3 regions of the Mesorhizobium sp. M0751 genome follow, and region 3 is predicted to be linked to each of the others. Evidence: predicted binding sites of a transcription regulator. Region 3 holds the regulator's gene; each other region holds the start of a gene.

Region 1 (2,269 bases), on a different contig from region 3:
GTTACCTGTTTCTGGCTAGCGTTGCCGGCATCGGGGGCGGCACGGTTCGCGACGTCATCCTCAACGTACCCGTGTTCTGGGTGGGAAACCGCGACTATGTGCTAATCTGTGCGGCGGTGGCGGTCGTCGTCTTCTTCAGCGCACATCGTTTGGAGTCCCGCTACAAATTGCTGCTCTGGCTCGATGCCATAGGTCTTGCGGCCTTTTCGGTGATGGGCGCGGCCAAGGGGCTGACGATCACCGGCTCACCTGTAGTTTCGATCGTCACCGGCATGCTCACCGGAACCCTTGGCGGCATTCTGCGCGATCTGTTGACAGGTGAGCCTTCGGTGCTCCTGAGACCGGAGATCTACGTTACCGCAGCGCTTGCCGGCGCCGGCCTCTACACACTTGGCGATTTCGCCGGACTGCCGCCGCTTGCGTCGGGCCTGGCAGGTTTCATGGCGGCTTTCTGCGTGCGCGGCGGCGCGCTCAAATTCGGCTGGGCCTTTCCGTCCTACAAAAGCAAGCCTGGCCGGCGTCCGGAAGATATTCCCTGAATTAAGGTGTCAGGCCGCAAACCGCTGCGCTTCCCCGCCATAATAATTGACGTAGCGGGCGCCGATCTCCTTGACGGGCATCACCACGAACACGTCGACCGTCGAGAATTCACGGTCGATGACGCAGCCGTCGCCGATGCGCGCGCCGACGCGCAGATAGCCCTTGACCAGCGGCGGCATCGCGGCGATCGCCGCCTTGGCATTGACGGCCTCGATCGGCATCAGATCCATGGAACAATAGCGCCCGGCGACGGCACGCACGTCCCACGATGAATTCGTCCGGCAGTGGTGGGCAAGATAGGTCAGCGCCTCGGCATGTGCCGCCGGCACGGTGCCGTGGAACGACGCGCAACCGGTCATCACGCCGATGCCGTAATGGTTGATATAGGCCCAGATGCCTTGCCACAGCGCCTCGATGGTGCGCTTCGAGCGGTATTCCGGCAGAACGCAGGAGCGGCCGAGCTCGAGGAAGCGCTGGCCGGGATGCCGCGCGATCAGCTTGGTCAGCTCGAATTCGCCTTCGGAATAGAAGCCGCCGGCCGCCGCGGCAATCTCCTGCCGCAGCAGGCGGTAGGTGCCGACGATGCGGCGATGCTCGGGGCCGGAAAGCGAAGTATCGAAGACCAGCAGATGGTCGCAGAGGGGATCGAAGCGATCGGCGTCGCGACGGTCCTGCATCTGGAACAGGTCCTTCCTGGCGCCAAGCTCGTCGTAGAACACCCGGTAGCGCACCTCCTGCGCGGCAGCGATCTCGGCCTCGTTGCGGGCGAGCCGCACTTCGAGATTGCCGATGCGGCCGAGCGATGCGCCTTTTATGACGGCATCGGCGTTCCGGCCGACGAGCAAAGGCCCGCTGGCGTTCGGCCGAGCATCACATTCCGGCATGACTGTATGCACGAGTGATTCTCCTTCGAGCCATCCCTCTTGGCACGGGGATACGGTGTAGGTGCAACAGGATTGTGACAGTACCGTGATACGGCTCTGCGGGCAATACTTCGTCGGCTGGGTAATCTATCGACCGTCTATGTTGTGCCTCAGGCGGCCACTTGCCCTTCGACCGCATGAACCAGGGCATCGGGGTCGAGCGGCTTGGTGACGAAGCCGCTGGCACCGTGAGCGAGCACGGCGTGGCGGGTCTTTTCCTGGCTGTCGGCCGACAGCACCATAATCGGCACCGGCGGCACCGCGGTCTCCTCCTCATGGCGGCGGATGGCGGCGATGGCGTCCAGCCCGTCCATGACAGGCATGTGCAAGTCCATCAGCACCACGTCGTAGCGGTGCTTGTGGCCGGTGCTGATGACCGCCTCGACCGCGGCCTTGCCGTTGCCGACCACCTTCACGCGATGCCCGGCCTTCAGCAGCGTGGCGCGAGCCAGCATGGCGTTGATGTCGTTGTCCTCGGCGATCAGCACCGACAGGCCCTGCTGGCGGGCGCCAATGGCGTGCCCAGCCTGCGCGCCGCGCTTTTGCAATTGCGGCTCGGCGATGACCGGCGCATGGCTGGTCAAAAGCACGCGCAGCAGTGTCTCGCCGCGCACCGGCCTCGCCAGGAAGGTGGCGTAACCGTTGGCACGGAACTCGCCAAGCATGCCGCGGTCGGTGGGCGCGATCAGCGTCACTGCCTCGCAATCGGCAAATCCGCTCTGGCGCAGGCGCCTGAGCAGCCTGCCGTCGCTTTGCTCCATGGCAGCATCGATCAGAAGCACGTCGCAGCCCTCGGCGAAAGGGGT
Region 2 (2,269 bases), on a different contig from region 3:
GCCGGCGCCCACTTCGTAAAGTGTGCCGACGCCATTGCTGCCGAACCACTCCACCGTTTCGCGCCAGCGCACGCGCCCGACCACCTGTTCGACGAGGCGGCGGGCAATCTCGTCGGGATCGCTCGTCGGGGTCACCGTAACATTAGAGACCAGCGGCACGGCGGGCGCACTCTTAGTCACGGCCGCCAGCGCCTCCCGCATGATCTCGGCCGCAGGCTTCATCAATGCCGAATGGAAGGGCGCCGAGACCTGCAGCATCAGCGCCCGCTTGGCGCCCTTCTCCGTGCATAGCTTCGCAGCCAGTTCGACTGCCGGCCTGGCGCCGGAGATCACCAGCTGGCCGCCGCCATTGTCATTGGCGATCTGGCAAACCAAGGCTTGCGCGGGATCTTTGGCGGTGCCCTGGGCGGCCTCTGCGCAAGCGGCCTCGACGTCGGCCTGTTCCAGCCCGATGATCGCCGCCATGGCGCCCTCGCCGGCCGGTACAGCCGCCTGCATGGCATTGCCGCGGATACGCAACAGCCGGGCGGCGTCGGCGACCGAAACGAAACCAGCGGCCGCAAGTGCCGAATATTCACCGAGCGAGTGGCCGGCGACATAGGTGACCTCGCCGTTCAGCGAGAAGCCGCGCGCCTCCAGCGCCCGGACTGCGGCAAGTGACACCGCCATCAGCGCCGGCTGGGCATTGGCGGTCAGCGTCAGCGTCTCTTCCGGGCCTTCCCAGATCAGCTGCGATAGTTTTTCGCCGAGCGCGTCGTCGACTTCCTCGAAGATCCGCCGCGATTCCACAAAAGTATTGGCGAGGTCCTTGCCCATGCCGACAGCCTGGCTGCCCTGCCCCGGAAAGGTGAATGCGATGGCCATCGTCGGCTCCCAGCTGCTGGTTCTCGTTGCCTGTGACGCAAGGCGTGCGGCCAAGTCAAGCCCAACCTTGACCACGTAATGTCGGCCGAGTGCCTGTTTCGGCAGGCTTTTTGGCGATCACTCATGATGAAAACCGCTCACGATTTGTTTGCTGGCTCTTCTTATTTCCGCCGCAGACGCTAGGCTTTGCGTGACAGTTCGATGACAATCGAGTGACGCTTTTGTTGCGGGCCGGGGAACTATTGAAGTGGCAAAGACCAAGCAGAGCGCAGCCGAGGCGGCGCCACAGTTTCTTGAAGGCGATCCGTCGACCGGCTATCTACCGGCGCGCAAATGGCCTGTCATCCGCTATGGCCTTATCAGCTTGCTGGCTGCGGCGATCCTGGTGTTTGCCATCGAACTGATCGTGCGCGGCAACTTTGCCGGCACCATTGATTTCTTTCTGCAGCCTTTCAAACCCGGCTGGACCACGATCATCATTTTTGCGCTGATCCTCATCGGCCTCGACGCCGTGCTCGGCCGCAGCCATCAGAGCCTGATGATCGTCGCGCCGCTGACATTGTCGCTGGCGTTCGTCGGCCACCAGAAGTCGCTCTATCTCGGCGATCCGCTCTATCCGACCGATTTCCTCTATTCCCGGCAGATCGTGGCACTGATGCCGCTCCTGGTACGCGATCGCCCGGGAACCGCCATTGCCCTGGCGATCGGCATTGTCGGCGGGCTGTCGCTGCTCGTCTATGGCTGGCGGCTATGGCGCCGCCGCGTTCCGGCACTCAGCCACAAGGGCCGCCTTGCCCGGCTGACGCTGACGGTGCCGCTGATCGCCTTCTTCGTCTCCATCATGGACTATGCCACTTTCTCGTGGACGCGCGACCGGCTGCAGATCATCCCGATCATGTGGGACCAGAAGGAAAACTATGCCTCAAACGGTTTTGCGCTCGCCTTCGCGCTGAACGTCCCGATGGCCCACGTCTCGGCGCCGCCCGGCTATTCCGACAAGGCGATCGAAGCGATAGGCAAACCGCAGGTAACGGCCTCGGTACCCGCCGAGAAGCCCGACATCATCGTCGTCATGAGCGAATCCTTCTGGGATCCGACCAAGCTGCCCGGTGTCACCATCACGCCCGACCCTATCCCCAATGTGCGGGCACTGCGCACGGGCTACATGTTCTCGCCCGAGTTCGGCGGCATGACGGCCAACATCGAGTTCGAGGCCCTGACCGGCTTTTCCAACGCCTTCCTGCCGGCGGGCAGCATTCCCTACCAGCAATATGTGCGGACACCGACCCCCTCGCTGGCGACCTTCCTGAAAAGTCAGGGCTACCGGGCACGCGCCATCCATCCCGGAACCAACTGGTTCTGGAACCGGGGAGCCGTCTATGCCGATTTCGGCTTCAACGACTTC
Region 3 (2,269 bases):
CGATCGTCATCGTCACCCACAACATGCAGCAGGCGGCGCGCGTGTCGCGCCAGACCGCCTTCATGTATCTGGGTGAACTGGTCGAGTTCGACCGGACCGAGAAGATCTTCACGTCGCCCCGAGAGAAGCGCACGCAGGATTACATCACTGGCCGCTTCGGCTGAGCCGTTCCGATCATGCATATGAGGACAGGACCATGGGCGAACACACAGTCGCTTCTTTCGACGAGGATCTCGAGCAGATCAGCAAGCTGATCCGCGACATGGCCGACCTCGCCGGTTCGATGGTCGGCGGGGCGACCAAGGCCCTGTTGAATTCCGACAACGTGTTGGCGCAACGCGTCGTTTCCGACGACGCCATCATGGATGCGCGTCAACGCGAACTGGACGACCGCGCCATCACCCTGATCGCCAAACGCCAGCCGATGGCCCACGATCTCCGCCATGTGGTCGGAGCGATCCGCATGGCCGGCGACCTCGAACGCATCGGCGACCTTGCCAAGAATATCGCCAAGCGTGTGAGTGCGGTCGGCCTCAGCGTCACGCCGCGCGACTTGTCGCATTCCATCGACGCGATGGCGCAGCTGGTGCTCATCCAGGTGCAGGGCGTTATCGAGGAATATGCTGCAGGCGATGCGGCCGCGTTGGCCAAGCTGCGTGCCGCCGACGAGCGCATCGACGTCAAATACACGTCCGTGTTCCGCGAGCTGTTGACCTACATGATGGAAGACCCGCGCAACATCACCGCTTGCACGCATCTGCTGTTCTGCGCCAAGAATCTGGAGCGGATCGGCGACCATGTCACCAACATCGCCGAAAATGCGTATTATGTGCTGACCGGCGAGCAATTGCCGGGCAATCGTCCGAAGCAGGACGAAACGACAATGTCCGCGCCGGTGACGTGATGGGGGTGCCCAGCCGATGATCGCACCACGCATAATGGTGGTGGAGGACGAGGAGCCGTTGGGTGTGCTGCTCCGCTACAATCTCGAATCCGAAGGCTACCAGGTCGAGGTGGTGACACGCGGCGACGAAGCCGAGATCCGTTTGCAGGAGAATGTGCCCGACCTTCTGGTGCTCGACTGGATGATACCAGCGGTTTCCGGCATCGAGCTCTGCCGCCGGTTGCGGGTGCGCCCCGAAACCGAGCGGCTGCCGATCATCATGCTGACCGCGCGCGGCGAGGAGAGCGACCGAGTGCGCGGTCTTTCGACCGGCGCCGACGACTATCTGGTCAAACCGTTTTCGACACCGGAATTCATGGCCAGGGTCAAGGCGCTGCTGCGGCGCGCCAAGCCGGAAGTGCTGTCCAGCGTGCTGAAGGTCGGCGACATCGTGCTCGATCGCGAATCGCACAGGGTCTATCGCAAGAAGAGCGAAATCAGGCTCGGGCCGACCGAATTCCGGCTGCTCGAATTTATGATGCGGCATCCGGGCCGCGTCTTCTCGCGCAGCCAGTTGCTCGATAATGTCTGGGGCGAGACGATCTATATCGACGAACGCACCGTCGACGTGCATGTCGGGCGGCTGCGCAAAGCCATCAATAACGGCCGCATGCCGGATGTCATCCGCACCATCCGCGGCGCCGGCTATGCGATCAGGGAAGATTGATCCGCCTGGTCAGGCTACGTTCTTTCTGACGCCGGGCCTCATCTGCGCGCCCGGCGCGAAAATCTCCTGGTCGACGAAGCCAAGCGCCCGCATCGCGCAGCCTTCGCGGATCAGCGGCAATTCGTTTGGTTCGGTATCGAAGGAGATCGAGCCCGAATGCTGGCCACCGGCGGTCTGGGCGATGGCCTGGCGCAAGGCCGGCTCGATCAGATCGAAGGCGGCGGCACTGGCGCCGACCATCGCGACCGGCGCCGGATCGATCAGCGCGAACAGCGAGCCGAGACCGAAACCCAGCGCTTCGCCGGCCTTGCGGTAGGCCTCGCGTTCCGGCCCATCCTTCTCGCGCGCCCGGGCCGCCAACGCGCGCATGTCGGCGTCGCTGACGTCGGCTACCGGTTCGCTGTCTTCACTCATCTGCCTGGCGTTGCGCCAGATGGCGTAATTGCCGGCGTAGGCCTCGATGCAGCCGCGTCGTCCGCAACGGCAGAGCGCGCCGCCTGGACGATGGATCATGTGGCCAAACTCGCCGCCCGAGGAATGCGTGCCGGTGAACAGCTGACCCTTGAGCACCAGCCCCATGCCGATGCCGTGCGAAAGCAGGATGGCGATGAAGTCGTCGCGATAGCGATCCGGATCGCGCCAGCGCAAAGCCACCGCCA

The links. The regulator PhoB, encoded in region 3, activates phosphate uptake and scavenging genes when phosphate is short. The targets are predictions, from matches to a motif close to TGTCATNNANCTGTCAT.
Region 1: a site for PhoB is predicted at 1,488-1,504, ahead of olsB (l-ornithine N(alpha)-acyltransferase). Genes of this name have one in related genera too.
Region 2: a site for PhoB is predicted at 1,055-1,071, ahead of NKI19_RS29325 (LTA synthase family protein). Genes of this name have one in related genera too.

The regions. Positions count from the first base shown of each region.
Region 1 covers NZ_JAMYPH010000017.1:67,370-69,638, forward strand. Annotated here, with positions in the region: gene NKI19_RS23660 (trimeric intracellular cation channel family protein) at 1-539, shown strand, start outside; gene olsB (l-ornithine N(alpha)-acyltransferase) at 549-1,424, opposite strand; gene NKI19_RS23670 (hybrid sensor histidine kinase/response regulator) at 1,574-2,269, opposite strand, start outside.
Region 2 covers NZ_JAMYPH010000028.1:46,959-49,227, forward strand. Annotated here, with positions in the region: gene fabD (ACP S-malonyltransferase) at 1-864, opposite strand, end outside; gene NKI19_RS29325 (LTA synthase family protein) at 1,112-2,269, shown strand, end outside.
Region 3 covers NZ_JAMYPH010000002.1:115,814-118,082, reverse strand. Annotated here, with positions in the region: gene pstB (phosphate ABC transporter ATP-binding protein PstB) at 1-164, shown strand, start outside; gene phoU (phosphate signaling complex protein PhoU) at 197-904, shown strand; gene phoB (phosphate regulon transcriptional regulator PhoB) at 921-1,610, shown strand; gene NKI19_RS03185 (ROK family protein) at 1,620-2,269, opposite strand, start outside.